DNA from 2 places in the Acetobacter papayae genome. Region 2 is predicted to be linked to the other one. Evidence: predicted binding sites of a transcription regulator. Region 2 holds the regulator's gene; the other holds the start of a gene.
The links. Region 2 encodes LexA, which represses DNA repair genes until DNA is damaged. Its sites were predicted from a motif close to TGTTCTANNTANGTTC; they were not measured.

Region 1: a site for LexA is predicted at 2,143-2,158, ahead of uvrA (excinuclease ABC subunit UvrA). Genes of this name have one in related genera too.

The regions. Positions count from the first base shown of each region.
Region 1 covers NZ_JBDNWF010000044.1:1,897-6,314, forward strand. The annotation lists gene ABF757_RS10995 (hypothetical protein) at 1-48, opposite strand, end outside; gene ABF757_RS11000 (Trm112 family protein) at 91-288, opposite strand; gene ABF757_RS11005 (LON peptidase substrate-binding domain-containing protein) at 351-1,058, opposite strand; gene ABF757_RS11010 (tetratricopeptide repeat protein) at 1,062-1,997, opposite strand; gene uvrA (excinuclease ABC subunit UvrA) at 2,174-4,418, shown strand, end outside.
Region 2 covers NZ_JBDNWF010000001.1:24,955-29,372, forward strand. The annotation lists gene ABF757_RS00090 (aminotransferase class I/II-fold pyridoxal phosphate-dependent enzyme) at 1-336, shown strand, start outside; gene ABF757_RS00095 (alpha/beta fold hydrolase) at 329-1,015, shown strand; gene bioD (dethiobiotin synthase) at 1,012-2,466, shown strand; gene lexA (transcriptional repressor LexA) at 2,533-3,198, opposite strand; gene ABF757_RS00110 (molybdopterin molybdotransferase MoeA) at 3,330-4,418, opposite strand, start outside.

The DNA.
Region 1 (4,418 bases), on a different contig from region 2:
CCAGAACCTGCCACCGCCAACCTTGCGACACCGTCTGTCCAGAACCATGCGTATCGCCCGCGACGAAAGAAAAACCAGAAAACCGAAAACTCAGCCTTCGATCCGGCGCGCCTCATCGGGCAGCATCACGGGAATGCCATCACGGATGGGAAAAGCCAGCCCCGCCTTTTCGCTAATAAGTTCGCCCGTGGCGGCGTTATAGGTCAGCGGCCCCTTGGTAACAGGGCACACCAGCACGGACAGCAGGCGCGCATCGATGGGCGCGGTTGCGGTTGCGGTATCGGACATGGACAGCTTTCCCCACATGTTTCTTGCCAGCACAGACCCGTTGCCCGTGATGTGCCGCCCCTTCAGGATGGCGGGCCTTCGTGTTCCGGCCCGGCCATATCCAGCAGTGTCTGCAGCACCCGCACGCGTTCGGTCAGGCTTGCCGCATCAAGCAATGCCTGTTTTTCCGCCGGAGGGAAAGGACAGATCATGGGCAGGGTGACCAGCAGCATGCTGTCATCCATCTGTTCTATGAGTGACCAGCGGGCATCCAGGCCCTTGCGCTGGAAATAGCGGCGCATGGAGTCCAGCAGGTGGGTGCGGTCAAACGGTTCGGAGGGGATTTCGTTCAGATCCCCCGCAAAGGTGGAGGCATCGATCCGCCCGATACGGTAGCCCCGGCGCGGCGTGGTCTCACGCAGGAGCCGAAAGCGGGTAACCCCCGACAGGGTAATGGCGTAGGTGCCATCAGCCCGCTCGGTAAAGGAGGAAATACGCCCCAGCGTGCCCACGCCATATAGGGGTGGGGCCAGATTTTCCTCGTCATCTTCCTCACGCCAGCGGGGCTGGATCAGCCCCAGCAGGCGGTTGGTAGCCAGTGCATCTTCCACCAGCGCCACATAGCGCGGCTCGAACACGTTCAGTGGCAGCCGCCCGCGTGGAAAGAGCAGCACACCCGAAAGCGGAAACAGCCCCACCTCCGGCGGCATGTCCGCCAGCGTCATATCCTGTACGCGCGGAATCCGCCGGGGAATATCATCTTCCGCGAAAGGAGAAACGCGCGTGCCCATGAGTTACGAGAACAGCAGGGAGGACAGGCGACGGCGGGCCGCCAGCGTATCGGGGTCATCATGCCCCCACGCCTCGAAAAACCGCAGAAGCTGCTGGCGGGCGGCACCCTCTTTCCAGCCCCGGTCCGCACGGATGACATGCAGCAGTTCGGCGGCGGCTTCCTCCCTCCGCCCTGCGGCGTTCAGGGCCGTAGCCAGTTCGCAACGAGCCTCAAAATCTTCGGGGTTGGCAGCAAGGCGGGCCTGAATGCCTTCCATGGCTTCAGCCGCCTGCCGTCCCTCACGCTTGAGTTCAAGGGCTGCGCGCGCGCCGGCCACATCGGGGGCGTTGGTAATTTTTTCCGGCACGTCTGCAAGAGCCGCGGCGGCGGATTCCTCATCATCCAGTGCGAGCATGGCGCGCACCAGCCCACCCCATGCGCGGGGGTTTTCCTCTTCCTCGCCAATAACCGAGGAATACAGTTCCGCCGCTACATCCGGCCGGCCGGTTTCCAGCGCGGTATCGGCTTCCTGCAGCCGTTCGGTAGCGGGCAGGGTGCCACCACCACTGGCCTTGAGCACCGTCTCGACAAATTTTTTCACGCCGCTTTCGGGCAGGGCTCCCTGAAATACGTCAAGGATCTGGCCTTTCCAGAACGCCGCCACCAGCGGAATGGACTGGAGCGGCAGCCCCACCTGCGCAAGCTGGGCAGCCAGCGCGCGGTTGGCCTCGATATCAACCTTGACCAGCCGCACCTTGCCCTTGGCCGCACGCACGACTTTTTCCAGCACGGGGGCAAGCTGCTTGCACGGCCCGCACCAGTCCGCCCAGAAATCCACCAGAACCGGAACGGAGCGGCTGGCCTCAATCACATCGTTGATAAAGCTGTCCTGCGTGCCGTCCTTAATCAGATCCGCCTGTGCGCCTGCCGTATCCGGCTGGCCAATCAGCTGTTCCATCGGTTCTGTTCCCTGCTCTGGCCACGGCGCGCCGTGGCGTGTCTGTTCTTGCTGTCCTAGATGGGCAATCTTGCCCCACAGGGCAAGGGCTCAGGGGTATCGGGCGGGGAAGGATTGCGCGCAACGCCATTCTGGCCCCATACTAGGACAAAACAGGAACAGCGGCAGGGCGTTCAATGGCACAGTCACCAAAACGGCGTAAAACCCGGGCCACCCCGGAGCAGGACATACCGGAAAACCAGGACAGCCCGGCCACGCTGCCGCCCGCCGCACAACCACAGACCGCAGTTGTGCCATCAGCAGGCACACAGGCGGCCCTGCCGCAGGGCTGGGGACCGCAGGCCATTCGTGTGCGCGGCGCACGGGTGCATAACCTCAAGAATATCGACATCGACATCCCACGCGACCGGCTGACTGTCATGACCGGGCTTTCCGGCTCGGGCAAATCCTCTCTGGCGTTCGATACCATCTATGCCGAAGGCCAGCGCCGCTACGTGGAAAGCCTGTCCGCCTATGCGCGGCAGTTTCTGGAACTAATGGGCAAGCCCGATGTCGATTCCATCGAGGGGCTTTCTCCCGCCATTTCCATCGAGCAGAAAACCACCTCCAAAAACCCGCGCTCCACGGTTGGCACCGTAACCGAAATCTATGACTACATGCGCCTGCTCTGGGCGCGCGCGGGTGTGCCGTATTCCCCCGCAACGGGCCTACCTATCGAGGCACAGACCATCAGCCAGATGGTGGACCGGGTTGTAGCGCTCCCCGAGGGCCTGCGCCTGATGCTGCTGGCCCCCGTCATCCGTGACCGCAAGGGCGAATACCGCAAGGAACTGGCCGAACTCCAGCGCAAGGGCTTTACCCGCGTGCGGGTGGACGGCACGCTGTACGATATTGGCGAAGTCCCCAGCCTGAACCGCAAGCTACGCCACACGGTGGAAGTGGTGGTGGACAGGCTGGTGGTGAAGGAAGGCATACAGACCCGTCTGGCTGATAGTCTGGAAACAGCGCTCGGCCTGTCTGACGGCATTGTTTATGCCGAAGAAGTGCGCCGCGACGGCAATGAAGAAGACGCCGTAAAACTGGTTTTTTCCTCGCGCTTTTCCTGCCCGGTCAGCGGGTTCACGCTTGAGGAAATTGAACCCCGCCTGTTCTCCTTCAACGCACCACAGGGGGCCTGCCCCGCCTGTGACGGGCTGGGGTCTGAAACCTTTTTCAACCCCATACTGGTGGTGCCCGATACACGGCTTTCGCTCAGCAAGGGAGCCATAGCCCCGTGGAAGGATGCCAAATCCCCCCTGCTGGAACAAACGCTCGAAAGTCTGGCCGCGCATTTTGACATCGACATGGACACCCCCTGGCAGGACCTGCCCCAGACCGCACGCACCGGTATTCTGGACGGGGTGGATGAGAGCGTGGTGTTCACCTACCGCGAAGGCCGCAAGGCTTACGCCGTAACCAAACCGTTTGAAGGCGTGCTGAAAAGCCTTGAAAAACGCCTGCGCGCCACTGACAGCATGTGGGTGCGCGAGGAACTCTCGCGCTATCAGTCAGACAAACCCTGCCATGCCTGCAATGGCGCACGGCTCAAACCCGAAGCGCTATCCGTGCGGGTGGCGAATGCAACCATCGCGCAGGCATCCGACCTGCCTATTGGCGAGGCGCTGGACTGGTTTGCCGCCGTGCTGCCCACCCTTACCCCCCAACGCGCGGATATTGCGCAGCGCATCCTGCGTGAAATCACGGAGCGGCTGAAATTCCTTGACGATGTAGGGCTGGATTACCTGACCCTCTCACGCGGGTCGGCCACACTGTCCGGTGGGGAAAGCCAGCGCATCCGGCTGGCCAGCCAGATCGGCTCGGGGCTGACAGGCGTGCTGTATGTGCTGGACGAGCCCTCTATCGGGCTGCACCAGCGCGATAACGAGCGCCTTCTGGGCACGTTGCAGCGGCTCAAGGCGCTGGGCAACACGCTGATTGTGGTTGAACATGATGAAGACGCCATTCGCAGTGCGGACTGGCTGGTGGATATGGGGCCGGGAGCCGGGCTCAATGGCGGGCAGGTAATTGCCGCTGGCACGCCAGAAGAAGTCGCCCGCGTGCCTGAAAGCCTGACAGGGGCCTATCTATCCGGGCGCAGGCGTATTGATGTGCCCACCACGCGCCGCAAGGTGGACAAAAAACGCCAGATCATTCTCGAAGGGGCCAGCGGGCATAACCTGCGCGATGTCACCGCCAGCTTTCCCCTTGGCACCTTTACCTGCGTGACCGGGGTTTCGGGCTCGGGCAAATCCACTCTGGTGCTGGATACGCTGTACCGCGCCCTGTCGCGCCAGCTCATGGGCACGGCCACCACGCCCGAGCCCTATCAGCGTATCCGGGGTGTGGAACTGCTCGACAAGATTATTGATATCGACCAGTCCC
Region 2 (4,418 bases):
GCGGCGCTGGACCTGCTGCCGGGCATGGACCACTCCCGTGCTCATGTGGCTGAACTGGCAGACCTGTTTCGCCAGCGTATGACCGAACAGGGGCTGGATGTCGGCCCGTCATCCACGCAGATCGTGCCGGTTATTGTCGGGCGCGAACAGGATGCCCTGGCGCTTGCCCGTGCGGTCGAACAGGCTGGTTTTCTGGCCGTAGCCATTCGCCCGCCCACGGTGCCGCCGGGTGCCTGTCGCCTGCGTGTGGTGCTGCATGCACACCACACCCATGAGCAGGTGGAAGCGCTGGCTACAGCCATTATACAGGCCAGCCGGAGCCTGCCTCATGACTGACCCCCGTGTGGTGCTGGTTCATGGCTGGGGTTTTGGACCTGCGTTCTGGGCCCCGCTGCGCGAAAGGTTGGGCTGGTCTGATGTTACCGTGGCCGATTTAGGCTTTTTCGGCGGCGGGCAGGGGGTGGACCCGACATCGCTGGCGGCGTTCTGTCAGGCGGGTGGCCCTGTGCTGGCCGTAGGACATTCACTGGGCTTTTTGTGGCTGGCCAGTCAGGTGAGCTTACCGGAAGGCAGTTTTCTGGCAGGGATCAATGCTTTTGGCTGCTTTGCAGCACGGCCAGATTTTTCCGCCGGTGTAGCGCCGCGCGTGCTGGGGCGTATGGTACAGGGACTGGACAGGACTCCCCTGACCGTTGTGAACGATTTTCGCGCGCGTTGTGGCGCTGCGCCTCTAGCCGAGGAAATGGCGCTGGATGTGCCTGCTCTCACCGCAGGGCTGGCCCTTTTGCGCGAGGGCGATGCCCGCACCTCGCTGGCAGGTATGCAGGGGCGTGTGGCCGTGCTGGCCGGGCAGGAAGACCCGATCGTGCCTCAGGCCATGACCGTGGCGTCCCTGCCAGGAACGCTTGATCCCCTCTGGGCAAAAGGGGGGCACCTGCTGCCACAGACCGACCCGGACACCTGCGCTGCTTTTGTGGAGCGGTGCCGCCAGACAATGCGGGAGATGCCGTTATGACCGGTTCCTTGACAGGAGAAACACCGCAGCCCGTTACGCTACGGCAGGCGCATATCCGCGACCGTTTTGATGGCGCGCAGGGCTATGACGAGGCTGCAACACTCCAGCGGGTGGCGGCGCGCACTCTGGCGGGCGATCTGGCGCACACTATGGCCGAGCGGGCGCATACACCTTTGCGCGTGCTGGAAATTGGCTGTGGCACTGGCTTTTTGAGTGCGCAGCTATGTGCCCTGTGGCCGCAGGCCCATATTCTGGCGACGGATTACGCCCCACAGATGCTTGAGCGTGTCACTGCCCGGCTGGGTACGCGGGTGGATGTCCGGTTGATGGACGCCGCTATGCCGGATATCGGCGGCCCGTTTGATGTCATTTGCGGCAATCTGGTGCTGCAATGGCTGGATAACCCAGCTGAAGCCCTGAACCGGCTGGCGGGCCTGCTGGCACCCGGTGGCGTGCTGGCGGTTTCGACCCTGCGCGCGGGCACGTTTGCCGAGTGGCAGACAGCGTGTGAGCAGGAAGGGCAGAGGCCCGCAACGCCTGCTTACCCGGATATGGCGGCATTGGCCCTTTGGGTGCCGTATCCTTGTCAGGGCGTATGGCGGGCTGAGCGCTGTGTGCAGGCCTTTGGCACGGGGCTGGATTTTGTCCGGCATCTGAAGGCAACCGGAGCCAATACGCCGCGGGCAGATGCCTCAGGCATGAGTGCCGGGGCGCTGAGGCGTGTGGCCACCCGTTTTGAGGAAAGCGGCGCTGCCGTAACGTGGGAACTGGCATATGGGTGTTTCCGACGCCCGGCGCGTGCGGGTGTGTTCGTAACCGGAACCGATACCGGTGTGGGCAAAACGCTGGTTTCGGCCTGTCTGGTGCGGCGCTGGCAGGCGCTATACTGGAAGCCCCTGCAAAGCGGGCTTGCGGATGAGGAAGGCGATACCCCGACTGTTTCCAGACTGGCAGGGGGAGAGTCCATGCAGGGGCAGGGCGTGCGGTGTTTCCCACCCGCCGGGGCCTATCAGGCCTCGCTATCTCCCGAAGCAGCCGCGCGTGCGGAAGGTGTGACGATCGACCCCGCCCTGCTGGCCCTGCCTATGGAGGCGCCGCAGCAACCGCTTGTGGTGGAAGGGGCTGGCGGTTTGATGGTGCCAGTGACGGACGAGATCATGATGGTCGATCTGGCGCAGCGTTGGGGGCTGCCTGTTGTGCTGGTGGCACGCAGTGGGCTGGGCACGCTCAATCATACGCTGCTCAGCCTTGAGGCCCTGCGTGCCCGAGGTATTGCCGTGGCAGGTGTGGTGCTGAATGGCCCGCCCAACCCGGAAAACAGCCGTACGATTGCCGATAAGGGTAAGGTGCGGATTCTGGCCGAAATCCCGCATGAAGCCGAGCTAGATGCTCCGACCGTGGAGAGGCTGGCAGCCCTGCTTCCGCCATGGTCAGAGATTGCTGGCGCGTAAGGCGCTGCTTCCCCCGTAAGGGGAGCCGCCAGAGGGGCTGGCGGCTGAACCTGTGTATGAAGGCGGTTAGTACTGCCGCAGCAGGCCGCTGAGCTGGCCTTGGATGCGGAGCCGGTCGGCGGGAACAATCCGTGTTTCGTAGCGTGCATTTGCGGGTTCAAGCGCAATCATGCCGCCTTTGCGGCGCAGGCGCTTGAGCGTGACTTCGCTTTCATCAATCAGGGCCACGATAATCTGCCCGTTTTCGGCCTGATCGGTCTTGCGGATGATCACCTGATCTCCATCCATGATACCGGCTTCGATCATGGAATCGCCAGCGACTTCCAGCGCGTAATATTCGCCGTTGCCCAGCATGGCCGCAGGCACGCTCAGGCTGGCCCCTGCGGAGGCCACGGCCTCAATCGGCAGGCCGGCGGCAATACGGCCGTAGAGCGGCACCTTGATGGTTTCCTGCTCGTTTTCCTGTGCGGGGCGGTTAAAGCGCGCACGAATTACGTTAGCGGGCAGTTCTGCCTCGGCTCCCGGCAACTGAATGACCTCGAGCGCACGAGCACGGTGATGGTGGCGGCGCAGAAAACCGCGCTCTTCCAGCCCCGAAATCAGGCGGTGAATACCTGATTTGGAGCGCAGGCCCATGGCTTCGCGCATTTCGTCAAAGGAAGGGGAAAAGCCCGTTTGCCTGAGGTGCGAATCAATGAACAGAAGAAGTTTGTGCTGTTTGCGTGTCAGCATTTCGCACCCCGGAAAGCAAGTGAAAAAATCGGGAAAGCCCGCTTTTTGTTCTATGTAAGTTCTCGTTTTCTGTCAATTGCTTCCCGGTGGTTCCGCTCAATTTCTTTGCGGTGATTGCGGCTTTGGGCGGGTCATGAAAGACGCACGATCTGGCATGGGCTCCCTGCCGCCGCCGCCGGGGCATGGGGGGCGCGGATGATAAGGGCCTGGCTCTGCGCCAGAATGTGAAGCTGTGCGGAGTCCTGACTGGCGAAAGGCGTGACAACGGGCAGGCTGTCGGGTGCTGGAGCGTTGGACAATGTGGCACGCAGGAAATCCTGCCGCTGGTCGTTCGGGCCGACATCCACACCCAGTATGGCCGGTTCGGTGGGGAGCGTGTCAGCAACAGCCATGCCCATCATGCGCTGGATGGCGGGGGCCACAAACACCGTGGAACAGACCAGCGCTGCCACCGGGTTGCCCGGCAGGCCGATGATGGGGGTAGAGCCGATATGCCCCGAAAGCAGGGGCTTGCCGGGTCGCATGGCGATTTTCCAGAAATCGAGCGTGAGGCCGATATCGGTCAGCGACTGGCGGACAAGGTCATAGGCCCCGACACTGGCACCACCTATCGTCACCAGCATGTCGCTCTGGCGCGCTTGGGCAAAGGCTTCGGTCAGGGAGCGTGTGGTGTCCCGTGCGGAGGGGAGCATGAGCACCTCGGCTCCGGCCTGTTGCAGGCAGGCCGTCACCATGAACAGTGCGGAATTGAAAATACCATCCTCACGAACGGGGTCGCCGGGCAGGGCAATTTCATCTCCCGTGCTCAGAACGCTTACGCGCGGTTTGCGGGTGACGGTCAGCCACGCATGCCCACTCGCCGCCGCAAGGCCGATTTCCTTGGGGCCGAGTCTGGTGCCCGCTTGCAGCAGGCATGTGCCCTGAGCGAAATCCTGCCCCTGCATGCGAATAAACCGGCCTGCGGCAGAGGCGTGTGTGAGGGTGATCCGGTCTCCCTCGCGCTGCGTGTTTTCCTGAATGATAACCGTATCGGCTCCGGCGGGGATCTGGCTGCCGGTGAAAAGCCGCACGCACTCGCCCGGCTGGATGACATGCGCCGTGGGGTGGCCTGCAGGGGCTTCGGCTATAACATGGAGTACAGCGCCTTCTGTGGCGTCCTGTGCGCGGGCGGCATAGCCATCCATGGCGGAAACCGACACAGGCGGATTGGCCCGGCGGGC